Regions from separate parts of the Caldifermentibacillus hisashii genome, predicted to be linked through region 3. Evidence: riboswitches for the same ligand, from Rfam matches in the RefSeq annotation. Region 3 holds a riboswitch; each other region holds the start of a gene.

Evidence for each region. A riboswitch is a leader RNA that binds a small molecule or an ion and turns the genes downstream of it on or off. The one in region 3 is predicted to bind S-adenosylmethionine.
Region 1: it holds a riboswitch for S-adenosylmethionine, as region 3 does, so the genes downstream of both, NSQ14_RS08325 (bifunctional homocysteine S-methyltransferase/methylenetetrahydrofolate reductase) here and NSQ14_RS14695 (methionine ABC transporter ATP-binding protein) in region 3, are expected to answer to the same signal.
Region 2: it holds a riboswitch for S-adenosylmethionine, as region 3 does, so the genes downstream of both, metK (methionine adenosyltransferase) here and NSQ14_RS14695 (methionine ABC transporter ATP-binding protein) in region 3, are expected to answer to the same signal.
Region 4: it holds a riboswitch for S-adenosylmethionine, as region 3 does, so the genes downstream of both, NSQ14_RS09795 (hypothetical protein) here and NSQ14_RS14695 (methionine ABC transporter ATP-binding protein) in region 3, are expected to answer to the same signal.

Annotation. Positions count from the first base shown of each region.
Region 1 is NZ_CP155467.1:1,748,542-1,756,122, forward strand. Features, by position in the region: gene NSQ14_RS08310 (cation diffusion facilitator family transporter) at 1-723, shown strand, start outside; gene NSQ14_RS08315 (hypothetical protein) at 820-948, opposite strand; gene NSQ14_RS08320 (FMN-dependent NADH-azoreductase) at 1,007-1,627, opposite strand; SAM riboswitch class I at 1,931-2,043, shown strand; gene NSQ14_RS08325 (bifunctional homocysteine S-methyltransferase/methylenetetrahydrofolate reductase) at 2,105-3,964, shown strand; gene metH (methionine synthase) at 3,957-7,382, shown strand.
Region 2 is NZ_CP155467.1:2,868,245-2,875,825, forward strand. Features, by position in the region: gene NSQ14_RS13905 (tetraprenyl-beta-curcumene synthase family protein) at 1-169, opposite strand, end outside; gene NSQ14_RS13910 (gamma carbonic anhydrase family protein) at 372-896, shown strand; gene hmpA (NO-inducible flavohemoprotein) at 941-2,143, opposite strand; gene NSQ14_RS13920 (Rrf2 family transcriptional regulator) at 2,581-3,027, shown strand; gene metK (methionine adenosyltransferase) at 3,230-4,426, opposite strand; SAM riboswitch class I at 4,758-4,862, opposite strand; gene pckA (phosphoenolpyruvate carboxykinase (ATP)) at 5,105-6,685, shown strand; gene NSQ14_RS13935 (PH domain-containing protein) at 7,049-7,420, opposite strand.
Region 3 is NZ_CP155467.1:3,012,725-3,020,305, forward strand. Features, by position in the region: gene sufD (Fe-S cluster assembly protein SufD) at 1-64, opposite strand, end outside; gene sufC (Fe-S cluster assembly ATPase SufC) at 95-874, opposite strand; gene NSQ14_RS14685 (MetQ/NlpA family ABC transporter substrate-binding protein) at 1,202-2,053, opposite strand; gene NSQ14_RS14690 (methionine ABC transporter permease) at 2,071-2,739, opposite strand; gene NSQ14_RS14695 (methionine ABC transporter ATP-binding protein) at 2,732-3,757, opposite strand; SAM riboswitch class I at 3,902-4,011, opposite strand; gene NSQ14_RS14700 (SCP2 sterol-binding domain-containing protein) at 4,265-4,594, opposite strand; gene NSQ14_RS14705 (thioredoxin family protein) at 4,781-5,086, opposite strand; gene NSQ14_RS14710 (toprim domain-containing protein) at 5,120-5,467, opposite strand; gene gcvH (glycine cleavage system protein GcvH) at 5,738-6,124, opposite strand; gene NSQ14_RS14720 (arsenate reductase family protein) at 6,334-6,696, opposite strand; gene NSQ14_RS14725 (acyl-CoA dehydrogenase family protein) at 6,975-7,581, opposite strand, start outside.
Region 4 is NZ_CP155467.1:2,078,223-2,085,803, forward strand. Features, by position in the region: gene NSQ14_RS09770 (hypothetical protein) at 1-330, opposite strand, end outside; gene NSQ14_RS09775 (YitT family protein) at 1,066-1,920, shown strand; gene speB (agmatinase) at 2,332-3,192, opposite strand; gene speE (polyamine aminopropyltransferase) at 3,376-4,035, opposite strand; gene NSQ14_RS09790 (aminotransferase class I/II-fold pyridoxal phosphate-dependent enzyme) at 4,044-5,546, opposite strand; gene NSQ14_RS09795 (hypothetical protein) at 5,543-5,887, opposite strand; SAM riboswitch class I at 5,979-6,102, opposite strand; gene NSQ14_RS09800 (gamma carbonic anhydrase family protein) at 6,413-6,940, shown strand; gene NSQ14_RS09805 (hypothetical protein) at 7,062-7,352, opposite strand; gene NSQ14_RS09810 (VUT family protein) at 7,462-7,581, opposite strand, start outside.

The DNA.
Region 1 (7,581 bases), 1.3 Mb from region 3:
AGTAAAACATACGGATATAAACGATTGGAAATATTGGCGGCCTTTTTTAATGGTCTAACGCTTATTGTGATTGCTGCGTTTATCATTTATGAGGCAATTGGCAGATTTTCCAACCCGCCGGAAATTGCGTCAACAGGTATGTTTGTAATCGGGATTATTGGTTTATTTGTCAATATTCTTGTTGCTTGGATTATGATGCGCCAAGGTGATACGCATGAAAATTTAAATTTGCATGCAGCCTTTTTGCATGTAATAAGCGATATGTTAGGTTCGATAGGAGCAATTGTTGCGGCCATTCTCATTATGCTATTTGGTTGGGGTTGGGCCGATCCGGTTGCCAGTCTTATTGTTGCCGTCTTAGTTTTGAACAGTGGTTGGCGGGTTACCATGGATTCTCTTCATATCTTAATGGAGGGGACACCGCAAAATATTGATATTGATGACATTGTAAACACAATGATAAACATACCCGGAGTAATCAGTGTTCATGATTTGCATGTATGGAGCATTACGAGCGGAAGCAATGCCCTATCCTGCCATGCTGTTGTTGACGGGGATTTATCGATCACTGATTGTCAAAAGATTTTACGGAACATTGAACATGAATTGGCTCATAAAGGGATTCAACATGTCACCGTTCAAATGGAGAACAGTGAAAATCCCCATGAAAATTCAGTTATGTGTAGGACCCAATATGAAGTTCACCTTCACCATCAACATTAAAAAAGCAATTGGAAAACAATAAAACGCCATCGTAGGCGTTTTATTTGTGGCATCAGTGGGATAAAAAACCCCACCGATGGAAGTTTCACTTTACTGTTATTTCTTCTTAGTTGTTTTTAACAATTTTTCCTCTTTACTGTTACCGCCGTAATCGGGCAATTGTCCGGCATGGGTTTCGTGATATTTTGATCCGGAGTCATTATGATTGTGATCGTCCTTTACCAAAAGACTCACCTCCATCTATCTTTGTTGTTCATCCTAAATAAAGAATAAACAGTCATTCCTAAAAAGCTTTTGCCAATTGTTGGGCTTTTTCGACTGCTTTTTCTACAATTTCATCGGCTTTTTCCGGGTTATGGTCCATCCCTTCAACAAATAGTTGATGAAAGTCGGTCACACCTAAAAAGGTAAAAATGGTTTTCACATATTGGCTGGCCGGGTCTGAACCATTATATACTCCTCCGTTTGCTTGAATATGTAGGACTTTTTTTCCTTTCACAATACCGACCGATCCGGTTTCCGTATACTTAAATGTTTTCCCGGCCACGGTAATACAGTCAATCCAAGCTTTTAATCGTGTCGGTATACTTAAGTTCCACAACGGGTTCGCAATAATAATTTTATCTTGTTGCAGAAATTCTTCCGTATATGAATTGAACATATTTACCTTCTGCTGTTGGGAATCAGATAACGAATCAAAAGGTTTTCCTTGATTCAAATCATTCCATGCATTAAGCAGGTCTCGGTCAATCTCAGGGACGTTTACATGATATAAATTTATATCTTTAATCTTATGATCCGGGTGCATCTCTTTATAAGCGTTAAGGAAGGCATCGGTTACTTTCATAGACCGAGATACTTCTTGATTTAGCGGGTGTGCCCTGACAATTAAAACATTTACCATTATTTTTTCTCCTCTCGAAACCATTCTATCTTTTTCACTTGATATTAGTAGTATAAGCACAATGTTCATTTTTATCAAAAGTTTTTGCAACGAAATAATGGGTGAAAATTAGGAATATTATTGAGAAAAATTTGGTTTGAACTATTTGCCCGGTTTCTAACCGACTTTGACTGAACAAGATTGGAATAGACGAATGGCCAAAAAAAGACAAAAATATTTTATGAAGTTTTCATTTTTTTATTGATTATTTTATCAAAATTCGTTAAAGTAAGAGTAATTTATATTAAAAAAATAAATGGATGATTCTTATCAAGAGAAGTGGAGGGACTGGCCCGATGAAGCTTCAGCAACCGGATACCCATGGGTACCACGGTGCTAAATCCAACGTGCTTTCTTTTCAGCACGAAAGATAAGAAGAAGATTAGATAAAAAAAGTCTTCTTCTTTGGAAGGCTTTTTTCTATTGGGGGGGAACACAATGGGATTAATACAAGATCTTGAAAAGCAAATTTTGATAGCGGACGGCGCTATGGGAACACTGTTGTATTCATATGGGATTGATCGTTGTTTTGAAGAACTAAATGTATCAAATCCGCAAGAAATTGAACGGATTCATCGGGAGTATATTGAAGCGGGAGCCAAGATCATTCAAACCAATACATATGGAGCAAATCGGATCAAACTTGCCCGATACGGATTGGAAAACGAAGTACAAGAAATTAACGCAAAAGCAGTTGAAATCGCAAAAAAAGCGGTAAAGACAAGCGGTAAGCCGGTTTATGTTCTCGGTACAATCGGTGGGATCCGGACTTTCCAAAAAGCAATTTTTTCAACAAATGATATTTTACAATGCTTCGAGGAACAATTGGACATATTACTGGAAGAACAAGTTGACGGAATCTTATTAGAAACCTATTATGATTTAGATGAAATAAAAGCGGTTCTCGAAGTAGCAAGAAAGAAAACAGATTTACCGATAATGGCAAATGTTTCTTTACATGAAAAGGGTGTATTGCAAAACGGGACTCCTTTGGCGGAAGGTTTCAACCAACTTATTGATCTTGGCGCAAATATCGTTGGACTGAATTGTCGGCTTGGACCATACCATATGATTCAATCATTTGAGGAGATCCCTATACCAAATGGTGCATTTTTATCTGCTTATCCAAATGGAAGTTTGCCAAGAATGGAAGATGGACGATTAGTATATGAGTCGGATGAACAATACTTTTATGAAGCAACGATTCAATTCGTAAAAGAAGGGGTCCGTTTATTGGGAGGATGTTGCGGCACAAGACCCGAACATATTAGAGCAATGGCTGAGGCGGTGAAAAATCTTTCTCCGGTCACTGAGAAAAAAGTTATTAAAGAAAAACCAATCATTCAATTAACACAAATTCAACAAGTTCATGAACCGTCTCTGGTTGATATCGTAAAAAGTAGAAGATCCGTTATTGTTGAATTTGATCCGCCTAAAACATTGCCGATGAGTCAATTTTTATCAGGGGTTAGCGCGTTAAAAAACGCAAAGATTGACGCAATTACACTTGCGGATAATTCTTTGGCATCACCGCGGATTAGTAATGTTGCTTGTGCTCAAATTGTGAAGAATCGTTATCATCTCCGCCCGATTGTTCATTTAACTTGCCGGGACCGGAATTTAATCGGTATTCAATCACATATAATGGGATTACATGCGTTAGGTATCCATGACATTTTAGCATTAACCGGTGATCCGACAAAAATTGGTGATTTTCCCGGAGCTTCATCGGTTTTTGATTTGACTTCATTTGACTTAATTCGGTTAATTAAGCAATTTAATGAAGGTTTATCCTATTCCGGAACATCTTTAGGAGAAAAAACAAATTTCACAGTAGCGGCTGCTTTTAACCCTCATGTAAAAATTATTGAAAAATCAGTTGCTAGATTAGAAAAGAAAATTCACTCCGGTGCCGATTATTTTATTACACAACCGGTTTATTCCGAAGAGTTGATTATTAATATCTATGACGCAACGAAACATTTAGATGTTCCGATTTATATCGGGATTATGCCGTTAACGAGCACTCGCAATGCGGAATTCATTCATAATGAAGTACCCGGAATTAAACTGCCTGATTCCGTTCGTGAACAAATGAAAAAGGTAGGAAATGATAAAGAACAAGGGAAGCGGGAAGGGATTGCGATTGCGAAACATTTGATTGATGTCGCCTTTGATCTCTTTCACGGCATTTATCTGATTACCCCGTTTTTAAATTATCAAATGTCTGTTGAACTCATCAATTACATTCATGAAAAAGAACAGATGAAAGTAGAAAGGGAGATTACCAGTGTATAAGTTGAACAGACAGTTGGAAAAAAAGATTCTCATCCTGGATGGAGCAATGGGAACAATGATTCAGCAAAAAGAACTTTCCATAGAGGACTTCGGGGGAGAGGAATACGATGGCTGTAATGAGTACTTGAATATAACGGCTCCGCTCGTGATAAAAAGTATTCATGAAGCTTATTTAGAAGCGGGTGCGGATATAATCGAAACAAATACATTCGGCGGAACCCCGCTTGTTCTTGATGAGTACGGGCTTGGTCATTTAAGTTTTGAAATTAATAAAATAGGTGCGGAATTGGCTGTACAGGCGGCAAAAAAATATTCTACAGAACAATGGCCCCGCTTTGTAGCGGGTTCAATGGGTCCGACAACAAAAACGTTATCCGTGACCGGTGGTGCCACCTTTTATCAATTAGTGGAAAATTACCAAGTTCAAGCAGAAGGTTTATTGGCCGGTGGTGTTGACTTTTTACTGCTGGAAACGAGTCAAGATATGTTAAATGTGAAAGCAGCCTTCTTGGGCATACAGGAAGCGGCAAAAAAAATGGGCATTCAAGTTCCGCTTATGCTGTCCGGAACGATCGAACCAATGGGGACAACATTAGCCGGGCAGGATATTGAAGCTTTTTATATATCAAGTGAACATATCAAACCATTTGCTGTGGGACTCAACTGTGCAACCGGACCCGAATTTATGACGGATCATATCCGGACTTTAGCTGATATGGCCGAAATTGCCGTGAGCTGTTATCCGAATGCCGGACTTCCGGATGAAGAAGGACATTACCATGAAACGCCGCTGTCACTCGCGCAAAAAATAAAAGATTTTGCTGAAAAAGGATGGTTAAATATTGCCGGCGGTTGTTGCGGAACGACACCGGACCACATTCGTGAATTGGCTAAAGTACTTTCAAACATTCAACCGAGACCGTTAGGCGAAAAACGGCATGAACATCGTGTTTCCGGTATCGAACCGTTAAGATATGATGAAACGATGCGACCGCTATTTGTTGGTGAGCGGACGAATGTGATCGGATCAAGGAAATTTAAACGTTTGATTTCAGAGGGGAAATATGAAGAAGCGGCTGAAATCGCCCGCAATCAAGTGAAAAACGGAGCCCATGTCATTGATGTTTGTCTTGCTGATCCGGATCGGGATGAGCTTCATGATATGGAAAAGTTTATCAAAGAAGTTGTCAAGAAAGTTAAGGTTCCTTTAGTTATTGATTCAACCGATTGGCAGGTTACAAAACGGGCACTGGAATATATCCAAGGGAAGTCGATTATTAACTCGATAAATTTAGAAGATGGCATGAAACGATTTCATGAAATAATTCCGCTCATGAAACAATTTGGTGCGGCCGTTGTTGTTGTTGGTACCATTGATGAGAGTGGAATGGCTTTAACGAGGGAGCAAAAATTAGCTGTCGCAAAACGTTCATATGATATTTTGGTAAATGAATACGGCATTTCACCTACTGATATTATTTTCGACCCGCTCGTTTTTCCGGTTGGTACCGGTGATGAACAATATATCGGTTCTGCCAAAGAAACAGTAGAAGGAATCCGGTTGATAAAAGAAACATTCCCCGATTGTTTAACCATACTTGGTATCAGTAATGTTTCATTTGGACTCCCGGCGGCCGGTAGAGAAGTACTGAATGCAGTTTTTTTATATCACTGTACACAAGCAGGGTTAGATTATGCAATTGTGAATACAGAAAAATTAGAACGGTATGCCTCGATTCCCGAAGAAGAACGGATTTTGGCAGAAAAATTATTATTTGAAACAAATGATATAACCCTTGCTGAATTTACCAATTTTTATCGTGATAAAAAGAAAGAAGAAAAACAACCGGATGTTCATTTATCTTTGGAAGAACGGCTGGCGCAATATGTTGTGGAAGGGACAAAACAAGGATTAATCGATGATTTAAAATTAGCGTTAGAAAAATATAAAAATCCACTGGATATCATCAATGGACCTTTGATGCAAGGAATGGATACTGTTGGCAAGTTATTCAACGATAATCAGCTGATTGTTGCGGAAGTCCTCCAAAGTGCGGAAGTAATGAAAGCTTCTGTTGCTTTTCTTGAACCTTACATGGAAAAGCAGGAGACAAACGGGAAGGGGAAAGTGTTGCTGGCAACGGTCAAAGGGGATGTTCATGATATTGGAAAAAACTTAGTTGACATTATCTTATCGAATAACGGATTCCGAGTGATCGATTTAGGAATAAAAGTAGCACCGCAAACATTAATCGAAGCAGTAAAAAAAGAAAAACCGGATATCATTGGATTGTCCGGGTTGCTGGTAAAATCGGCACAACAAATGGTGTTAACTGCCCAAGATTTGCAAGGCCAAGACATCTCTGTTCCCATTCTTGTCGGTGGTGCCGCTTTAACACGAAAATTCACTGAAAATAAAATTGCACCGGAATATCATGGACCGGTTCTCTATGCAAAAGATGCAATGGATGGATTAGCCTTGGCCAATCGTTTAATGGAGGAGCCGGAAACGTTCTCTTCTGACAATGCGGAAAAGAAAGAGGCGAACTCATTTTCCAAAGTTGCTGAAACAGAGGAAAAGAAACAAGTAAACAAGTCTGATGTATCGAAACCGATTGTTTTTCAACCGGTTGATTGTCACGAACATATATTGACAAATATAGAACTGGATCAAATTATTCCTTATGTGAATATGCAAATGTTGATTGGACATCATTTTGGACTAAAAGGAAATATTAACAAAATGCTGGCTGAAAATCACGCAAAGGCAGTGGAAATAAAAGCAGTGATCGATGAATTGTTCGAATTAGGAAAAATGGAAAATTGGTTCCGACCGTCTGCAATTTACCGATTTTTTCCTGCTTATCGTGAAGGAAATTCTATCCATATTCTGGATGCAGAAACGAAAAAAACAATCATCGAAACTTTCAACTTTCCACGACAAGAAAAGCCGCCATATTTATGTATTGCTGATTATGTGAGTGAACAGACGGAGGATATTCCTCATGACTATATAGCCTTGTTTGCTGTAACAGCCGGGGAAAATATTCGCAAGTTGTCTATTCAGTTTAAGGAAAAGTGTGAATTTTTTAAAAGTCATGCAATTCAGGCCATGGCGTTGGAACTGGCGGAAGGGTTAGCAGAACGAACTCACCAATTAATTCGCGATCGTTGGGGATTTCCGGATCCGCTCGATTTTTCAATGAAAGATCGTTTTCAGGCAAAATATCAAGGTCAACGGTTTTCATTCGGTTATCCGGCATGTCCAGATTTAGAAGACCAAGCGAAATTATTTAAATTACTGCAACCTGAAAAAATTGGCATCCAGTTGACGGAAGGGTTTATGATGGAGCCGGAAGCCTCTGTTACTGCATTTGTCGTCGCTCACCCGGAAGCAAGATATTTTAATGTCCTGTAAGACAAATAATAAATGTTAAGTTGAAGATGGAGAAAAAGGATTGTGTCAATTGCTTTGAAGAAACTGTAATACAAATAAATAAATCTTAAGTAGGGGATGTTGAAAGGTTTGCACTTGACCTTTTGGACATCCCCTTGTTGATATTTGGAGAAACAGTGAATTGTTCATGAACTTGTAATTATTTTTAGACTTAAATATG
Region 2 (7,581 bases), 140 kb from region 3:
CACAATGGAATCGTTTATTCTTAATACTTAAAAGCGCCTGTTTTCGCAATTCTTCATTCGGTATTTCATTCGCCCGCTTTTTCCAATAGTCTAGTTCCTTATGAACAGCTGGAAAAATTTTCTTATATGAATGAATCATTAACGTTATTGGGCCAGATGGAACTGCCACTTGATTCGCCTCACTTATCACTTATTACAATATAGTTTTTTTATATAAAGTATATTATATCGAAAAACAACTTGAATTTGTAATGACCTGTTTTTTCCGGCGTAGTTTTCTTTATTCTAACTTTACTCCTATGTTAAGCGTGAATAATTAATTATTATCATGTAAAATAGACTAGGTAGATTTTCATGAAGGGTGGAGTTGGATGTATAAAATATATCCCTATAAAGGGAAATACCCAAAGATTGCTGAAACGGCTTATTTGGCTGATTTTGTTACGGTAACCGGAGATGTGGAAATTGGGGAATATTCCAGCGTGTGGTTTCAAACGGTAATTCGTGGTGATGTGGCGCCGACAAAAATCGGGAATAACACAAATATTCAAGACTTATGCATGCTTCACCAAAGTCCCGGTAATCCGTTGATTTTGGAAGAGAATGTGACTATCGGGCATCAGGTTACCTTGCATAGTTGCATCATTCGTAAAAATGCGCTTGTCGGGATGGGTTCCATTGTTCTTGATGGCGCGGAAATTGGCGAACATGCTTTTTTAGGTGCCGGAAGTCTTGTCCCACCCGGCAAAAAAATCCCGCCACATACAATGGCTTTCGGCAGACCGGCAAAAGTAATCCGGGATTTAACTGACGAAGATTATGAAGAAATGAATCGGATTTACAAAGAATACCGGGAGAAAGGGCAATATTATAAAAATTTAAGAGACAATAACTAAAAAGACCGGATATCTCATTTCCCGGTCTTTTCATCCACTGCAAACTATTGAATAAAATCTACCTTTGGACCAAAGAACTCATAGCGAATATGGTGTTCAGGCAAACCCATCTGATTTAATATTTGAACAACAGCTTTCATAAAGGGTACCGGTCCACATAGATAACAAATAGTATTTTTAGATACAACCTTTTGTAAAAATGAAAGATCGATATAGCCGATATGATCACAGTCGGTCTCCTCAAGATTTTTTTGTTCTAAAACTGTATAAACTTTTGCCTTGTTTAGTTTTTTCGCAAGCTCCTTAACATAATCACCGAACGCTTGCACATTTTCGTTTTTGGCAGCTTGGATAAATGTGATTTCACGTTCGCTATTATCCTTAACCAATGTCTCAAACATACTTAATAACGGCGTAATTCCGACTCCACCGCTAATGAATGCGACAGGTTCAGTTTCTTCCGTATTTAATACAAAATCTCCAGCCGGTGCACTGATTTCTAGTTGATCCCCGACATGTACATGATCATGTAAATAATTCGATACCACACCCAACGGTTCACATTCATTTTCCCGTTTTACAGAAATGCGGAAATAATCATTCCCGGGTGCACATGATAAACTATAATGGCGATTATGTTTGAATTTTTCATCGGGTATGCTTAGGCGAACTGTTATGTATTGCCCGGGTAAGTAAGTTGGAATAGATGCGCCATCCGTTGGTTTTAAATAAAAAGATGTAATTACTTCACTTTCTTTAATTTTATCAATAACTGTAAATGCTTTAAAGTCAGTCCAACCGCCTTTTTGTAAGCTGGCTTCCCGATACATTTCCCCTTCAACTTGAATAAATACATTGGCAATTTCCTCATACGCTTCTGCCCACGCTTGCAAAATTTCATCTGTTGCTGCTTCACCCAATACCTCTTTAATTGCGGCCAATAAGTTTTCACCAACAATCGGATAATGTTCCGGTCTAATGCTTAAAGCCCGATGTTTATGGGCAATTTGTTTTACTGCCGGTAAAATTATCTCTAATTCATCAATATGTTTTCCTGCAGCAATGACTGTGTTGGCTAAAGCAGTCGGTTGAGTTCCTCTTCGTTGGTTCACATGGTTAAAATAATTTAACAGTTCAGGATGATTTTGAAACATTCTTTTGTAAAATGTGCTTGTAATCGTTGTGCCATATTCCTCTAATACAGGTACGGTTGATTTTACAATTTTGACTGTCTTTTCAGATAACACTATTACCATCTCCTTTAACATGTAAATTAAATACATCTTTAATCTAAAATAATTCTCTCTTTAAAGCAATATTTAAAATACATCTTTTAAAAAACGTTCACAATTAATAAACTGGTACTTTAATCGGTGGAAGAATTGATTGTCAGTTGAACTAATCAGATGTATGTGGGTACCCCCTCTCCTACCTATTTTCCTCGTTGACTATAATTTTTTGGGGCCTAACCTTGCTGTTATCTGTGGGATTTTCTCCATTCCCCACTCATGGTCAGTTTTGAACCAAACGGACGTATGCGAACAGTTCATCCTCTACCTTCTTTATAAACTCGAAAATATTGAGATAGGAATCTTCCTGCCCGTTAAAATAATAAATGTAGTATAATTGAGATAGCCGTAGTGATAATAATCTATCCATGCAAAATCTATGATTGGTGATGATAATGAAACTGACTTCTTATACAGATTTTTCTTTACGAACATTGATCTATTTAGCTTCACTTGAAACAGATAGACTTTGCAATATTCAGGAAATTTCAGATGCCTATGGTATTTCAAAAAATCATTTAATGAAAGTGGTTCATCACTTAGGAAAGCTTGGAATTATTGAAACCGTACGGGGAAGAAACGGGGGTTTTCGTTTGGCCCTTCCACCCGGCGACATCAATATCGGTAAACTTGTCCGGCAAACAGAAGATGGTTTTTATTTAGTTGATTGTTTTAATCCCGACACCCCGAATGCTTGTGTCATTACTCCGGTTTGCGGACTTTCTCATATATTAAGAGAAGCTTTACAGGCGTATCTTCATGTTTTGGATAAGTATACACTGGCCGATATTGTAAAGTCGCCCGAGGCCTATCAGGAATTACTATTTAAAGAAATACAATGAGTAGCAAACCATAGTTATACAAATCTGAAATCAATTTCTAAAATCTCTTTATTAGGATTTAACTTCTCCCATGGACTTTATAACTCAAGAAAGGGGCTGTCCAGAAAGTCATTTTTTCGACTTTTGGATGCCCCTTTCTTGTTTAAAAAACTTGATAAATCAATATTTTAAATGATTCGATATTAGAAGTTCTCCACAATAATTATCCCATTGCTGCTTTTTTCAATAACTCAGCTTTATCTGTTCGTTCCCACGGCAAGTTTATATCCGTCCGACCAAAATGTCCGTATGCCGCTGTTTGTTTATAAATCGGTCTGCGTAAATCAAGCATTTTGATAATTCCGGCCGGTCTTAAGTCAAAATGTTTACGGACTAGATCAACTAAAACTGCTTCATCAACTTGCCCCGTCCCGAATGTATCAATAGAAATTGAAACCGGTTGGGCAACCCCAATCGCATAAGCAAGCTGTACTTCACATTTATCGGCAAGTCCGGCTGCAACAATATTTTTCGCCACATATCGGGCAGCATAAGAAGCGGAACGATCCACTTTCGTCGGGTCTTTTCCGGAGAACGCACCGCCACCATGATGAGCATAACCCCCATATGTATCGACAATGATTTTTCTCCCCGTTAACCCGGCATCACCTTGTGGTCCACCGACAACAAAACGGCCAGTCGGATTAATAAAAAATTTCGTTTTATCATCAATAAACTCGTTTGGAACAACCTTTTTAATAACGAATTCATGAATATCCTTTTTTATCTGATCCAAATTTACTTCTGGGTGGTGTTGTGTTGAAATAACAATTGTATCGATTCGAACCGGTTTGCCATTTTCATCATATTCTACAGTTACTTGAGTTTTCCCGTCCGGACGCAAATATGGAATAATTTCTTCTTTTCTAACTTCAGCAAGCCTCCGTGCCAGCCGATGCGCTAATGATATCGGAAGCGGCATCAACTCACTCGTTTCATTGCAGGCAAAACCAAACATCAACCCTTGGTCTCCGGCACCGATTGCTTCGATTTCATCATCAGTCATCAAGCCTTCGCGCGCTTCCAAAGCTTGGTTAACGCCCATCGCAATATCCGGTGATTGTTCATCGATGGCTGTCAATACGCCACAGGTCTCTGCATCAAACCCATATTTTGCCCGCGTATAACCAATTTCCCGAACCGTATCCCGTACTATTTTTGGAATATCAACATAAGAAGTTGTGGAAATTTCTCCAAATACAAGCACTAACCCGGTTGTAATGGATGTTTCCGCAGCAACACGGGCATTCGGATCTTCGCTTAAAATCGCATCCAGAATCGCATCTGATATTTGATCGCAAATTTTATCCGGATGTCCTTCCGTTACCGACTCTGAAGTAAATAGATGTCGTGTCCCCATAATTTTCCTCCTTAAAATCGCGCTGGCATTCATTTTATAAAAGTAAAAGCCAGCTTTTTATTTGAAACGGATACAAGCCAATGCCCAGGATCAACATCGGAACGTTTTTAAAACATCTGCTTTATTATATTAATAAGCATTCCCCATTCAAATTGGAGATATAATTATACAAAAATCTAAAGAAAACTCGGTGACTGCCGAGCCATTAGGCGAAAGCAGAGCCGTAATTGCACTTATGCGTTAGGAAAGTAGAAATTGAAAAATTTCTACTTTCCTATTAGCAAAAAAAAACACCTTCCCATGAGGAAAGGTTGCGCACGTCTTCCTTTCACTCTTATCGTTCAAGGAATCACCTTGCATCGGTTAGCACCTTACTTGCAATAAGTAGGTTGCCGGGTTTCCTCGGGCCTGTCCCTCCACCATCTCGGGATAAGAGTATCCGTTATAGATAAATCATACATGATATGAGAAATATGTCAATTGTTTTAAACAGAGATTAAAAAAGTTTTTTAGAAAACCAATTCAATTCCGTTATCTAAATTAGAAAAATGAGCTTAAAAATGAATGGAAAATGGGGCAATTTTTTTCTTTGAATAGTATAGACTAATAAAATATATATGTTATACTATTTTTCGAAGGGTATGAGAAAATAACAAAGGGGAAGGTTTACTAATGAAAATGGTAAGTACGGTAAACAGTCTGTATGAATTAGTAAATGGAAATAATATTTTAGTACAATTATCCGTTCCACAGTTAATGGAAAAAATTATTAACAATAAAGAAGGCTTACTAACTGACAAAGGTGCAATCAGTGTAACAACCGGGAAGTATACGGGGAGATCACCGAAAGATAAATATATTGTTCAAGAAAACTCTGTGCTGAATAAAATCGATTGGGGCAGTGTCAACCAACCAATCTCAAAAAAAGTATTTAACAGATTGTATCATAAAGTTTTGCATTATTTAAAACACAAGAAAGAACTGTACGTGTTTAAAGGATTTGCCGGCGAAGACAAATTATATCAACTGCCAATCCAGGTGATAACCGAATATGCATGGCATAATTTATTTGCCCATCAGTTGTTTATCCGCCCAACCGAAGAAGAATTGAAAAATCACCAAAGTCAATTTACAGTTATTTTTGCACCGGATTTCAAAGCTGATCCGGTCATTGATGGCGTTAGATCGGAAACATTTATTATTATTTCTTTTGAAGAGAAGGTTGTTCTGATTGGTGGAACAGAATATGCCGGTGAAATGAAAAAATCAATTTTTACAATTATGAACTATTTGCTTCCCGAGCAAGATATTTTCTCTATGCATTGCTCTGCCAATGTCGGGGATGACGGGGATGTTGCACTGTTCTTTGGCTTATCCGGTACCGGTAAAACAACGCTATCAACAGATAAAAACCGGCGTTTAATCGGGGATGATGAACATGGCTGGTCGAATCACGGCGTGTTTAATATTGAAGGCGGATGCTATGCGAAGTGCATTCATCTATCCCGAGAAAAAGAACCGCAAATCTATGATGCGATTAAATTCGGGGCCGTTTTAGAAAATGTTGTAGTAAACGAGAATACAAGAATACCGGATTTTGATAATGGTAGTTTAACGGAGAATACACGGGCCGCTTACCCGATTGATGCGATCGATAATATTGTTCAACCAAGTGTAGCCGGTCACCCGTCAACGATTATTTTCTTAACGGCCGATGCATTCGGCGTACTTCCACCGATTTCAAAATTGACAAAAGAACAAGCCATGTATCATTTCTTGAGCGGGTATACAAGCAAACTTGCCGGGACAGAACGTGGGGTGACTGAACCGGAAGCGACCTTTTCCACCTGCTACGGTGCACCGTTCTTACCTTTACCGGCCAAGCGTTATGCGGAAATGCTCGGCAAAAAAATTGATGAGCATAAGGTGCAAGTATTTTTAGTCAATACCGGTTGGACAGGCGGCGTTTACGGTGTAGGCAACCGTATGAAGCTTGCTTACACTAGGGCAATGGTGCAAGCTGCGATTGAAGGAAAATTGAAACATGTGGAGACCGTCAAGGATGAAATTTTTGGACTTCATATCCCGGTTCATGTTCCCGGTGTTCCGGATGAGGTGCTTTTACCGAATAAAACATGGAAAGATGAATTGGCCTATAAAGGAAAAGCAAAAGAATTAGCAGGGAAGTTCCGGGAAAACTTTAAGAAATTTACCGATATTGATGCGGAAATTGAGAAACTTGGAGGACCAATTGCGTAATAACTGATAGAAAAAACAAGGACCGGATATGGTCAGCAATCCACCATTCACGTTTACAGGGCTGTCCTAAAAGTACAACTTTCTAAATTTTATTGTTAAAAGAATAGATTCGGTTTATTTTCGTTTCAGTGGCGGACGCTTTCCGCGGGCACGGCCTCAGCCGCTTCGTCGCTCGTTACCTCGATCCTGCAGGGTCTTCGGCTCGTGCTGTTCCCGCAGGAGTCGCCGCCACCTTCACTTCAATCAAACTATTCAAATTAAATTAATTTTTGACTTTCTATACAGCCCTGTTCTTTTAATTGCTCCCAACATGGAATATCATTTGTCATTCTTTTTGCCAAAGTCCATTTTCTTTCAGTCTAGTCATAGTAAAACCGCTTCGGCAATGAGCTTGTCGAGTTTACGGATATCGACTCCTTTTTTTACATTCACTTTAATATGGCCGGCTCTTGTCCATAATTCTACTTCGGCATTAACATCCAAAAAAGTGCCTGCATTTTCAGTCGACCACATATTGATTGATGAATAAGGAAGCGAGTATATTTCAACCTTTTTCCCGGTTATTCCTTGAGCATCTCTGACAATTAATCTTTTGTTTGTAAAAATGGCACTGTCGCGAAATGTTTTATAAGCAGCAACAGCAACTTCCCCTTCCACCAAGATGTCTTGAACGTCATTTGGAATCGGACATTCGGAAATCAGCGTCCATTCCAAAATTGCTTGTGTTTCAGCCATAAATAATACCCTCCTTTTATTCTTTCATTCTAATTAGGATTGCACATCGACTTCTGGAATTTTCCATTTAAAAAAAGCATACCATGAAAAGTGTGGCCCAACATATTGTATTTTGAGCGTAAGTTTTTAGAAAAACCAGCTTTTTTTGTGTTTACTTGTGC
Region 3 (7,581 bases):
TATTTTGTACAGAAAATGATTCAATCAGGGCTTGATCGAATGGATATTGTACTTGTGTAGTCATGTTTATCCTCCTAACTGTGGCAATTCTTTATTATCCGACTTCTATTTCGTCCTCGATACCAAGTTCTTTTTTAATCCAGTCATAACCTTCTGCTTCCAGACGTTGAGCTAATTCAGGGCCGCCTGATTTAACAATTCTTCCTTGTATCATTACATGCACGAAGTCAGGAGTAATATAGTTCAACAAACGTTGGTAGTGTGTAATAATTAAGCAACTAAAGTCATTGCTGCGCATCGCATTAATCCCTTTTGATACAACTTTTAGCGCATCAATATCAAGACCGGAGTCAATTTCATCCAAAATGGCAATACTTGGTTCAAGCATCATTAATTGAAGAATTTCGTTACGCTTTTTCTCCCCGCCTGAAAACCCTTCATTTAAATAACGTTGAGCCATATTTAAATCCATTTCTAAATACTCCATTGTTTTATCTAGTTTTTTTATAAATTGCATTAACGGAATTTCATTACCTTCTTCGCGTTTTGCATTAATCGCTGAACGTAAAAAGTCTGCATTTGTCACCCCGCTAATTTCACTTGGGTATTGCATTGCTAAGAATAAGCCTGCTTTTGCTCGTTCATCGACTTCCATTTCAAGAACATCTTTTCCATCCATTGTAACAGTACCGCTTGTAATTTCATATTTAGGATGGCCCATAATGGCTGAAGCTAACGTTGATTTACCTGCACCGTTCGGCCCCATGACCGCATGAAATTCACCGGGTTTTATCTCTAAATCAAGTCCTTTGATAATCTCTTTATCTTCAATTGCTACATGTAAATCTTTAATGACTAATGTTGATCCTGCCATTTTGCTAACCTCCATTTATATATAAGATGTTATTCTCAATTTATTATCATTCTAATTTTATAGCAAATTCAAATTAGAATCAACTGATTGAGTACTTATTGTATATATAAATTTATTATATACCTTTTTACAGATAATGAGAATCAATTGGGATAAATGATAAGGGGATTTTCGTGGGGATTTATTAAGAAAGGACCGGAAAACATTCCGACCCTCTCATTTTACACCCAATATTTTCAATTTACAAACGATGAACCAATTGCTCACTTTACATTTAGTTTCTGTCCAAATTATTTGTACTTATTCAAAAGTTTATTTGATTCCTTTTTATTCCCCGTCGACCGGAACGACTGAACCGCCCCATTTATCAAGTATGAATTGTTGAATTTCATCAGAGTGCAATACATCTACCAAAGCTTTAATTTCTTCTCTGTTTTCATCACCTTTTCTAACTGCAATGACATTTACATAAGGAGATTCACTGTCTTCAATTGCAATACTGTCTTTAACCGGATTTAATCCAGCATCAAGCGCATAGTTGGAATTGATAACGACCAGATCACCTTCACCGTTATTATAAATTGTCGGTAGCATATCCGGTGCATAGTCATATTCGAATTTCAAGTTTTTCGGATTGCTCGCAATATCATCAAGGGTTGCTCCCGTTTTATCAGTTCCATCCTTTAATGTAATTAATCCTTTTGCTTCAAACAATGTAAGGATACGACCATGATCAGGAACATTGCTGCTCATTATGACAGTAGCCCCATCTTTAACCTCATCTAATGATTTATATTTTTTGGAATAGATTCCAATTGGTTCAATATGAATCCCGCCTGCATTGACGAAATCATAGTTAAATTCTTTATTTTGTGCTTCTAAGTAAGGAATATGTTGGAAAAAGTTTGCATCCAGATCTTTATCTTTTAATGCCGGATTAATTAATTCATACTTACTGAATGTTTTAATTTTCAAATCAATCCCTTGTTTAGCTAAAATCGGCTTTGCTTTTTCCAAAATTACTGCATGTGGTTCATTCGTTGCACCAATGACTAATGTTTTTGTATCCTTTCCACTGTCTCCGTCACTTTCACCCGCTGTTTTGTCGTCCTTCCCTCCGCAAGCTGCCAGAGTGAAAACAAGAATTGTACTGAACAATAATGTAAGTAATTTTTTCATTTTGGTTTCCCCCTCATTCATCTTTTATCAATTTTTTTTGTTATTATATCTCCAATAAATTGGATGATAAATACGATAATTAAGATTAATAGTGTTGCAAATAAAGTTACATCATTTTGATTACGAGAAAATCCATCTAAATAGGCATAATCACCTAAGCCGCCAGCTCCGATGACACCGGCTATCGCAGTGTAACCGACTAACGCAATCGCTGTAACTGTAATTCCGGAGATAATCGCAGGCATTGATTCCGGAAGCAATACTTTAAAAATAATGGTACTTGTCTTGGCCCCCATCGCTTTTGCAGCTTCAATGACTCCTTTATCAATTTCCCTTAAGCCAATTTCAACCATTCTTGCATAAAATGGTGCGGAACCAATGATTAAAGCCGGTAATGCCGCTTCCATACCGATCATGGTGCCTACTAATACCCTCGTGAACGGAATAAGTAAAACAATCAATATAACAAACGGAATGGACCGAAAGATGTTGACAACTGCTGAGATGATCCAATTAATGAATTTATTTTGCCATAAATTTCCTTCTGATGTTAAAAACAGTAATAATCCTAAAATAATACCGATAATGAAAATCCAAACAAGAGAGATCCCGGTCATATATAAAGTTTCAACCGTCTTTTCCCAGGCTTTTTCCCAATCAACATTCGGGAAGAGTGTTTCAATCATTTTGTACCACCTCCACCCCGACTTGATTTTTGTTTAGGAAGTCGATTGCCGCCTCAATATCACTTGGATTTCCTTCAATATGGATAAATAAAGTTCCATAGGCACCGTTTCGTGTTTGTGATACTTTTCCTTGCAAAATATTAACAGTAACCGGCAGCTCTCTTATTAATCGTGTAATTATCGCTTGTTCAGCTACATCACCGATAAACGATAATTTTGCAATTTTCCCGTCCGGATATTTCTCTAATAAATGGTCAATTGTCTCTTTCGTTTCTTCCGGTTCTGTCACCTGACCAATAAAGCGTTTTGTAATTTCTTCTTTTGGATGTCGGAATATATCAAGAACAGGTGCAATTTCAACAATTTTTCCACTGTCCATGACGGCCACACGATGACAGATTTTTCGAATGACATGCATTTCATGGGTAATTAAAATAATCGTTAAACCTAATTTCCTGTTAATATCCACAAGCAGATCAAGAATTGCGTCCGTCGTTTGCGGGTCAAGTGCTGATGTTGCTTCATCACATAATAATACTTTTGGATTATTAGCGAGTGCCCGGGCAATGCCGACCCTTTGTTTTTGACCGCCGCTTAGTTGGGATGGGTAAGCATCTTCTCTACCCTCTAAGCCGACAAGTTTAATTAAATTCTCTACCCGTTTTTCCCTTAAAGCCTTTGGAACACCTGCAATTTCCAGTGGGAATGATATATTACCGCGTACCGTTCTCGACCAGAGAAGATTGAAATGTTGGAAAATCATACCAATTTCTCGACGGGCCAAGCGTAATTCTTTCCCGCGAATATTTGTAATATCTTTATCGGCAATGGTGAGTGAACCTTCCGTAGGTGTTTCCAGTCCATTGAACATACGGATCAATGTGCTTTTCCCGGCACCGCTATAACCGATGATTCCAAAGATTTCTCCCTCATCTATCGTAAAATTCACATGATTTACAGCCGTTAATGGCCCGGATTTGGTTGTGAAAACTTTCGTGATATTTTGTACATTGATCATTTCACACCCTCCTTCAGTCTAAACTTCTCCTTTTTGTAGGAAATGATCAAAATGTGAGACGAATTATTTTATTTCTTGTTTAAAAATAAAAGCCTTCCTACACTGATAAGTAGAAAGGCACGCGAATATAATCGAATGTCCTTTCTCTTATCTCTCAAAGTCTTTAAACTTTGTGTGAATTGGCACCATTTCAATAAAAAATTGACGGTTGCCGGGCTTCATCGGGCACATCCCTCCACCTCTCTTGATAAGAGTTAGACGCTAGTATTTATTTTATTTAATATAAGATTCATATTATCATTAAAAAATAGTTGAGTCAATAAAGATTTTTTTATATACTAATGAAAAATTTCCAACTAAATTTTTTCGGTAACCCCAAAACTCGGTAATTGCGGTGTTCATTTTTTTGAAACACGGGCTTTTTCGACTATATCCACCAATTAGGATATATTTATCCAAGAACCGCACCCGCTCTAGCCGTTAATTCCCCCGAACCCGATTGATTCCTTATCCTTCTACCCGTTGGAGCCAGAAAAATGATTCAAGCAAAAGCATTGTTCGGTAATTACATTCAATTTGAACATGACGTAACTTTATTGCTTCTTGCAGCCGTATTTTTCCATCAAGGATAGATTGAATCATCTTTTCCTCTCCTGACAACTCACAATCTATTTCACCATTATATTCCTTTATGAATTCAACCTTGTCTTTAGAAAAAATGAGATAACAAGCGTCTTTTCGGTTCCGAATCAGAACAGTGACCGGCTCGTTCGGAACTAAAATTCGAACAACCGGTTGATGATTGATCCTCTTTAGAAAATTATCGACAGCCACCATACTGAGATACCCCCGAGCAATATTGAGCCGAGTACCGTTTTGTAGCAATGTTACGTTCATAATCAGGCTCTATTTATATTAATTCTCTATATGTTAAAATTCTCCTTTTTTAAAAAAAATAAAATAGCCGCCCTTTCAAAAGGTTATTTTGTCAATTTCACATAAACCTTTTAGGACAGCATCGGATTAAAGTTTTTTTAATTTTTCATATAAGTAAGGAACATCTTGAAAGGCATAAATTTTTTCTTTCACTTGATGTTCATTGAAGAGGACTAAACAGGGAACACTTTCGATAAAAAATGTCTCCGCAATTTCCGGTAAATAATTTATATCGGCTTTCCCAATCGGTAAGTCCGGCAATAATTTCGTGATCACTTCTAACATTTTTCCTGCTACTTGACAAGTACCACATAAAGGGGTGTATAAGTAAAAGGCACCTTTCTTCCCGCTCTTTAAATATTGGTAAAATGTTTCACCAGTCCATTGTTCCATTTGATTCATCCCTTATTTCCATATGGCTTAAGATTACAATAAATATTTTGAATGTACTTGTATATTTGCTTGTAAAAGAACAGTCGCAACATGATTTTCCGGGACTGAAGCAACTTCCCGATAGGTACGATCAATGTATATATGTTTTGCTTCCGGAAATTCACGTTTGAATTGTTTTCTCAATTTGTCTCCTGAGTCATCAGCATCAAAAAGCACAAATACTTCTTTATCATATAACATATCAATTAGTTCATCCAATTTGCTCAGCCCAATCGTTCCATTTGTACAGATGATTTCTACAGATTCATTTATTACCTCTTGTACTTTTTTCTTATCCGATTTTCCCTCTACAATTATAACTTTCTCAACAGCTTCCTCCATTTTCGATCACCTATCCAACATGATACAAAGAAACAACAAGATAGACAACTAATATGTTCCTTTTTATATTACTATGCAACTTTGAAAAATTATTGAAGGAATAGGGAAAAAAGGAAGAACACATTAGCTTGACTCCCCCTATTTTCCTTTATCTGTATGCGAAACATATAAAAGGAACGAATCATATTGTACATGAAATTCCAATTTTCCCCTGACAAAATTAAAAAAAGGACATCTAAACTCAGATGCCCTCCAAAATATGTATCTCATTTATTTTGCTTCATTAATCATTTGATCGTATTCGTCGGCGTTCATTAATGTTTCTAATTCAGAAAGGTCTTTCGGTTCAATGACAACCATCCAAGCTTGTTCATATGGAGATTCGTTAACTAATTCCGGACTGTCGGTTAATTGTTCATTAACTTCAACAATTGTCCCGCTGATCGGTGCATACAATTCAGAAACTGTTTTTACCGATTCCACACTTCCAAATGGCTCATTCACCTGTAATTTTTTTCCAACTTCAGGAAGTTCCACGAAAACAATATCACCGAGTTCTGATTGAGCAAAATCACTGATACCGACCCGGACTTTATCCCCTTCTACTTTTACCCACTCATGCTCCTTGGAAAAACGAAAATCTTTTGGTGTTCCCATGCTAATCCCTCCAAAAATGATGTATAGAACAAATTTATCATACAAAAGCGATTGTTAAAAGTACAACTAAACGACTATTTATTTACCCGTTCTTTTTGGAACTTGTTCATCACCTACATTGCTAATTAACTCGTACAATAAACGACTATTTATCTTAAGATTCTTATTAAAACTTGTTCACACACATCGCGAATTAACGCGAACAATAACTATTTATCTAACCACTCCTTTTCGAACTCTTCTTCTTTAAAACCGACAGTCACTTTCTCACCATTTGTTACAATCGGCCTTTTTAAAAGCATGCCATCAGAAGCTAAAAGATCAAGTAGCTCCCCTTCTTCTAAAGTGTTTATTTTATCTTTTAGGCCCAATTCACGATATTTTTGACCACTCGTATTAAAAAACCTTTTCAATTCCAACCCGCTTTTTTTATATAATTGCTTAATTTCATCACAATTGGGGGGATTTTCCACAATATGGACAGCATGATAGGAAACCCCGTGTGCATCTAACCAGTTTTTGGCTTTACGACATGTCCCGCAGTTCGGATACCAATAAAATGTTATCGACATTTTAACACCACCTTATCATTTACAATCCTTCTTTTTCTATTATAGCATGTAGCGTTAGTTTGAAAAGAATCAGCCTTTTACCGATTCGTAAATCTCCTGTTTAGGAAAAATAGTTTGTGTAATAGTAGCCGGAAAGAAAAAACAGTTCATGTGAGTGGATCCTTTCAAGTAAATCTTGCAAAAATAGTTACAAGACCTGACCTTTGAATCCGTCCCACCATGAACTGTTTTACATGTAAGAGAATGAATTTTGTTAATTATGATTGTTTAATATCACATTATACAATATATTTTTCTGCTTCAATTAATTTATCTGCAGCTTCCCGTTTTTTCGGAATCACATTAATTGGTGTGTAACGGGTTAATTTGCGTAATGAAGATAATAACATCCGCTGAGTATCACCGTCGGATACAGCAATTAATGTTTCTTTTGCATCCGCTTCGATTCGGTTGAAGGCGGCTTGAGCAAAAATTTCTGTATAAAGCAGTTTTTGTTTGCTCTTTTCTAAACCGTCACGGGCAATCGCCTTTTCTGTGCGTAATACTGCAGATTCCATCGCATAGGTAAAGGAAACGATATCAGCAATATTTACAAGGATTTCTTGCTCCTCTTCCAGTTTTTCTCCAAATTTTTGAACTGCAAGACCGGCTGCCATTAATGCGATTTTCTTTGCGTTACGGACTAAATATTTTTGCAATGCTAATGGTTCATCACCCGGTTCTTCCGGCATCAGCATCATAAGTTCTTCTTGTAAGCTTTGTGCTTTTTCAAATAAAGGCAGTTCACCTTTCATTGCTTTTTTCACATAGGTGCCCGGGACGAGTAAACGGTTAATTTCATTGGTTCCTTCAAAAATACGATTGATTCGAGAATCACGGTAAGCC
Region 4 (7,581 bases), 930 kb from region 3:
CCGGTACTTCATTTTATTTTCTAAAACGTATTGATCAATAACATTCATCTCATCGTTCACAGAATTTTGGTAAAGTACATACCACCAAAACAGATTTTGCTCTAATGAAAATTTTTTATTACTTTGCGTTGGATGAAAAGATAAAAACTCATCAATAAACGGTTGCGCCTCGGATAAATATTGTGATAAAACGAAACCGGTAAAGTCATGATAGATATCGATTAATAACAGTTTTTTTAATGGTTCCGGAATTGGATAATCATGGCGGAATTTTTTCGTACATGATACTGTTTGTGCAAATTCGACTACATTTGTATTATGTGTTCTCATTCCTTCAGTCCTCTCATTATTACAATTTTCATTATTGAAGGGTATTGTTAACAGAACGAAAAATGAAAACTGGAGGTACGAGAAAGGAGAATCAAGAGAGGGTTTTGTATATATTTTACATTTTTTCTGAATATTGGTCAAGGACCTATTATGCATGAACAACACAGCAAAACCATATAAATTTTTGCGGCCACATTTGTATAAATTTCACCGATGTTCTTTAAGAAAAGCGCAGAGCGCCCGCTTAGCGACGTACAAACTGGAGCGCCCCGCAATGAGAACAGATTTGCTTCCTTGAATAGGCATCGCACGAAGAAAAAGCGATTAGCTTTTTCTAAGGAAAAGGAAACACGGCGAGTCACGAGCCGATGTTGACTTATCGTAGTGGAGGGGAGTGAAGTTTGCTAGTCGCTGGCGCTCGGAGCTAGACAATAAAACTAATCCCAAGTTATTTACTTGTATTTTTATACTTTCTTATACTATTAAAAATCCTGCCTCACTTCCCGACTTAAATTTTTTTCTGAATGGCAGTTTATTGCTTATTTATTTTCAGGATCATTAGTTTATGAAAAGCAATATATATTTTAGGACATGATAATTCTATATTCAACCCCTAAAAATTCGCTTCATTCATGATATATTTTTCACAAAAAATACCTTTCTAAATAAAAGTAAAGGTGCTACTATATATGAGGACTAAAAATCATCATTTTTTAAAACGAGGTTTAATTTCAAATGGAAACGATAATGACAAAGAAAACAAATATAAGTACTTTCATTGACTTATTTTGTATGGTTCTTGGAACAATTATTACTGCTTTTGCACTAAATATGTTTACCATACCGGCAGGGTTATTATCCGGAGGGGTAAGTGGTTTTTCCCAATTACTCAACCATTTTATTCCTATTAACGTTGGTGTTTATTATTTCCTTTTAAATATACCATTACTGATCTTAGGATATATTTATCTGGGCAAAAAATTTAGCTTCTATACAATATTAGCAACAAGTTTAGTTTCGTTTTTCTTATTAATAGTCCCGATTAAACATATTTGGACGGATGATCCTTTACTATCTGCTATTTTCGGTGGGGTTTTAAATGCGGTCGGTTGTGGTCTTGTTCTCCGTCGCGGCGGTTCGGAAGGCGGTTTTGATATATTATCACGGGTGATTGCAAAATATCGTAATATCACAGTCGGAAAGTCAAACTTAATTATTAATACAATTATTGTTATTTTATCCGGCTTTATTTTTAATAGCGAAATTGCCTTGTACACCATTATATCGTTTTATTCATCCATGAAAACTTATAATATTATCTTAAACCACGTTGATCGCATCTCATTATTGATTATTACAGATAAAGGGAAAGAAGTGAACGAGGCGATTACAAAAGAACTTCATCGCGGGACGACAATGTGGAATGCAAGCGGTGGCTATACCCAAAAGGACAAAACAGTGTTGTATTGTGTTATCATGAAAGGTGAAATGCATCAATTAAAACAAATTGTGAAATCAGCAGATCCAAAATCATTTGTCAGCATTATTTCAACGCAAAACGTAATTGGTCGGTTTCATCAGATTTGGTAAAGAAAACTCGGCAACTGTCGAACCTCTAGGCGAGAGCAGAGTCATAGTCAGCGAAAAAATATTATCGCTTGCGAGGTAATGCTACTGAAGCCTCTCTAGTTCACCGAAAAAATATAAAATGTCCCGCAATAAGCGAATTCGTATATTTGCCGGACATTTTTGCATTTTAAACGTAAAAAAATACGTCTTTCATAGATGGCCCATTTTGAGTAAGCCGAAAAAATATCTGAACCAAAAACAGAATAAAAGACATAACATATTAGCCAACGTCAACATGTTATGTCTTTAACATTCTTTTTTCCCACCATAACGGCGAGACAAGCCCCCATATCAAGATACTTCATTTAAAAAGGTGGGATAAACAGCCCGTTCAACTAACCATTAGTAAGGAATGAAGAACCTCCCACGTATTTATTTCCCTAATGTCAATAACATTTCCCGAACGGTTTTACATGCCACTGCAGTTGATGCGCCTGAAGGGTCATATGGTGGTGATAACTCAACCACGTCTGCCGCAACAATTTGGTTCAATTTTTGCATATGCCCAATTGCATCTAATAAATCACGATATGAAATTCCACCCGGTTCCGGTGTTCCAGTGCCGGGAAAAATGCCCGGATCAAGAACATCAAGATCAATCGTAATATAAACAGGCACATTAGCTAATTCGTCCATCTTTTCCGCAAATGTTTCAAGAGAAAATTTTTCCAAATATGTATGTTCTTTTGCCCATTCAAATTCTTCTTTTAAACCGGAGCGAATCCCGAATTGGAAAATCCGACCGTCACCGAGAAACCCATGACAATTGCGAATGACTGAAGCGTGGGACAGTTTTTCACCTAAATAATGTTCACGTAGATCGGTATGCGCATCAATATGGATCAAATGTAAGTCCGAATATTTTTCATATGCTGCTTTAATTGAAGAAAGACTAACAAGGTGTTCTCCCCCTACCATTAGAAATTTCTTCCCATCAGTTAAAACGCCCCGGCTATATTCAAAAATAATATCCATTACCTTTTCGGTATTTCCAAATGGCAAGTCTAAGTCCCCACCGTCAAAAGCAGCTATATTCTCCAAATCCCGATCCAAATATGGTGAATAAGTTTCCAAACCATATGAATCCGTACGAATTGCCTGCATTGCAAAACGGGTACCCGGACGGAAACTCGTTGTTCCGTCAAAAGGTACCCCGAACAAAACAAGGCTTGCTTCTTCATAAGATTTATCACAACCGATAAAAGTACTTATATTCATATTTTTATTCCCCATCTACTAGTGCCTCCCTTACGTAATTCGGCAAACAAAACGCCCGCGGTGGAGTTCGGTATTGTAATATTTTGTTTGAATCTTAAATTTTTTCCAATCTTCCGTGTGTAAATCTAGCAACGGATCGTACACCTTTGAAGCAAAGCCGAATAACCAGTGACCGGAAGGATATGTCGGCATATGGTACTAATAAACATGCGTAATAGGAAAAATATGTTTAATCTTTTTGTGTGCCCTTTTCATATTTTCTGCATATTCAGTAAAATATGGTGACTCATGCTGATTAATTAAGATTCCATCATTTCTTAATACTCGATAACATTCTTGATAAAATTCGATTGTAAAAAGACCTTCTCCTACAGAAATCGGATCAGTGGAATCAACAAGAATTAAATCAAACGACGCATCGGGTGCTTTTTTCACATAAGCCAAACCATCCTCGAATTTCAAGGTCATTCGCGGCTCTTCCTCGATCCCGCCGGCAGTAACAGGTAAATACTTTTGACACAGTCGAAAAACACGTTCATCAATTTCAACCATGACCACTTCTTCAACCGATTTGTACCGTAAAACTTCACGAGCCGTACCGCCATCACCGCCACCGATGATTAGAACTCGTTTTATATTTGGGTTTGTGGCGAATGCGGGGTGAACAATCATCTCGTGGTAAATAAATTCATCTTTTTCATTTACCATCATCAAACCATCTAAAGTGAAAAATGTGCCAAACTCCTTACCCTTATAAAAATCAATTTGTTGGAAAGGTGTTTTTTCACTATAAATTTTCTCATCGTAAGCAATGGAAAATTTGCATTCATCGCTCCACGATTCCGTGTACCAATTCATTTATGACATCATTCCTTCACAACTTTAATATGGTTTGCCTCTTTTGCTTCAGTTAATACACTCCCGATTGTTTGACAGTAATAATGATATTGATTGAGCACCTCGTTGGAAATTAATTCTCCCGGTATAACAAGAGGAATACCCGGCGGATAAATCATCAATGTATCCGCACTTATCCGTCCAACAGCTTGATCAATCGGTATAGATTCTTGCTCAGCATAAAAAGCATCGCGCGGAACAAGAACTAATTTATTTACTTCACTTGTTGTGACGTGAGTAGAAATGATCGTTGCATGTTTTCCATACTTTTTCTCAATATCCTTCAAGGCAAAAACTAGTTTGTCGATGGATTCTTTCGTGTCGAACGAGCTAATCACAGCCATAATGACATATCCTTCAGCCAATTCCATTTGAATGCCGTATTCTTCTTTTAAAATTGTGTAGACATCAAAGCCGGTAAAACCAATTCCATTTACACGGATAACAAGTTTTGTCCAATCATATGATTGTTGGAAATATTTCTCCACGTAGGCTTCTTTTAATACTTCATAGTTCGAATTTGCTTCAATGGACAGAACAGCATCCATTACAATCGGTTTTAATTCCCTATACCGCTTTTTTCCAAACAGAACCATCTCTCTTCGTGCCACATCCAAAGAACTCATTAACAAATAGTTCGCACTTGTTGTTTGTAACATATTCACTATTTTTTGCATACGTTCCGGAGCAATTCGGTTCCCTTTTAATAATAGTAATGAACTTTGGGTTAAGGAACCCCCTGTTTTATGCATGCTAACGGTAACTGCATCAGCTCCGGCTGTAAGAGGATCGATATAGTCATCAGGCATAAAAGCCAAGTGAGCACCATGAGCACTGTCGACAAGAACTGTTACACCCCGTTCGTGGGCGAGTTCACAAATTTCCACCAATTCATTCATTACACCAAAATAGGTTGGATATGTGACAAGGATTGCTTTCGTTTCCGGATTTTCATTTAATGCCTTTCTTACATTTTTAACAGACACACCGTGGGCAATCCCAAAATGCAAGTCGACTTCGGGTTGAATAAATATCGGTTTTGCCCCGCTCAAAATTATTCCATTCATAACGGATTTATGACAATTTCTCGGTACAAGAAGCGTTTCACCCGGTTTTACTGCTGCTAAAATCATGGCAATAATACCAATTGTCGTACCGTTAACTAAAAAATAAGCATGATCGGCTCCAAATGCATCAGCCGCTAATTCCTGGGCTTCTTTGATTACCGATTGGGGATGGCTTAACAGATCAAGTTCTTTCATTGAGTTGACGTCCATCCGCATTGTCATATCCCCGAGAACCATTCGTAACGGATTCATTTGTGCCCCCATTTTGTGACCCGGGACATCAAATGGTGTAACATCTCTTCTGGCATATTGAACTAGTGTTTGAAATAAGGGCAATTGATTGTGATCTAATTTAGGCGCTGCTTTTATCAACGGTTGTTCAAATTCCAGTAGTTTGTTCATCATCGGCAGCCACCACTATCATTAAGTGTAGTAAGCACCTTGTCGAACTCCATTGCCCTATTAGAAATTTGCTCATGTACCTTACAAGTTCCCTCTACGATTCCGCAAAGTTCATTTGTGTTTCCTGTATCAATGAATGCAGCGCAGGTAATTTGTACAGTATTTTGGACAGCTGTTGTCATATTTTCCCTGCTCGCATGAGTTGTACTTGTTGGTGAAAACACTTCACAAGCTGCTTTAATAAACGGTTTTTGAAGGAAAGTTGAATCCCGCCCTGCATCAGGTATTTGATTCTGATATCCTTCTATTGCAGATTCCGATATGAATAAAAATTTCTCTGCCAATATTAACCACTCCTAACACAATTTTTTTGTTTAGGCATAAAAAAAGCTCTCCAAAGGCAAGGAAAGCTTCGATTAATATCAGCTGCTTATCCTCTTATTGCTCACAAAATGTACTCATTTTGTGCTCAGGTTGGGCACCCAATATTTAGTTCTGTGAACCAAACTGGTTTGCCACCGTATCTTAGACCCCTCGTCTCAACGGCTATTAATAAGAGAGAAACTTTTATTTATGCTGGAATAATAATAAAGGATTTAAAAAGACATGTCAATTTATTTTGGAAATGTCTTAATAAAATTTTTTTGCACGTTTATAGGTTTACCATAAACTCCAAGAAAGTAAACATTTCTATAAATCATATACGAATGGCACAATATTTTTTATCCTCATAGATATATTTATTAAATATTTTGTAAAATATTTTCAAATAACCTTTTTGGGTGCAAACCTTAAATAGGAACTTGGAATTTATCAAATTATTGATAAAATAGTAATATACAAATCTTTCATATAATGGAGGCAAAACTATGTTAATTCCTTATAAAGGAAAAACACCAAATGTTCACGATAGTGTTTTTATTGCTCCGGGGGCATATTTAATTGGTGATGTAACAATAGGAAAGGAAAGTTCCGTATGGTTTAATGCCGTTTTACGCGGTGATGAAGGGCCCATCATTATCGGAGAAAAATGCAGTATTCAAGATAATGTAACCATCCATCTTTATGAAGATCATCCGACCATCATTAAAGACGGTGTAACAGTAGGACATAATGTAATTTTACATGGCTGTAAGATTGGAAGAAACACAATTGTAGGTATGGGGTCTACTATTTTAGATGATGCTGAAATCGGTGAACAATGTATTATCGGTGCGAATACACTGATAACCGGCGAAAAAAAAATCCCTCCCCGCTCGCTGGTGGTCGGCTCTCCCGGAAAAGTTGCCCGTGAATTGTCAGATCATGATTTCATGTTAATTCAAGGTTCAATTGAAGTTTACGTACAAAAAGGGAAGGAGTACATTGATATTCTTTCCCAATTAAAAAATAAATAAGAAAGAACGGTTGCTAAAGATACGTACTGTTAACGGGATTAATAAAAATGTACTTGTATTCACTTCAAATAGGGGCATCCGTTTATAAAAAACTTTCCGGGACTGCCCCTATAGGTCGTTTCTATTTAAAACTTGATCGAAATCCGTCTATTAATAAGAGAATTGCTGTAATAATGTGAAGGGCCATTCCGAGAAATGGAATCCAACCTAAACAGGATGTAATAATCCCTAACACACTTCCATGAAAAGATCTTTTTTCCATTATTGAAAATATGAGCGTAATGATATGCAAAACAAACATGATTCCGAGCGGTGCCCAAGCCATACTAAAAATAATGGCTCCCCCTAAAATCGGTATTCCCCAAAAAGCTTCCAAGCCACCCGTAATCAATTTTAATATTGTAGAAACCATAACATTTAATCTCCTCTCACTGCCAGAACAGTATTATTTGTATTATACGATCTATTCATGGAAAGGATTCAAAATTTGATGGAAATCTGGTGGATTTTATGACTCGCCGTTAAGAATGGGATAAAATCAATGCTCGGAAACGGGAATTTTTTACCATAAGAGAAAGCAAAATTGCCCCACAGCCTTGCATGATCGTTTTTACAATCACTTGACCAATAATCGCTGCCGG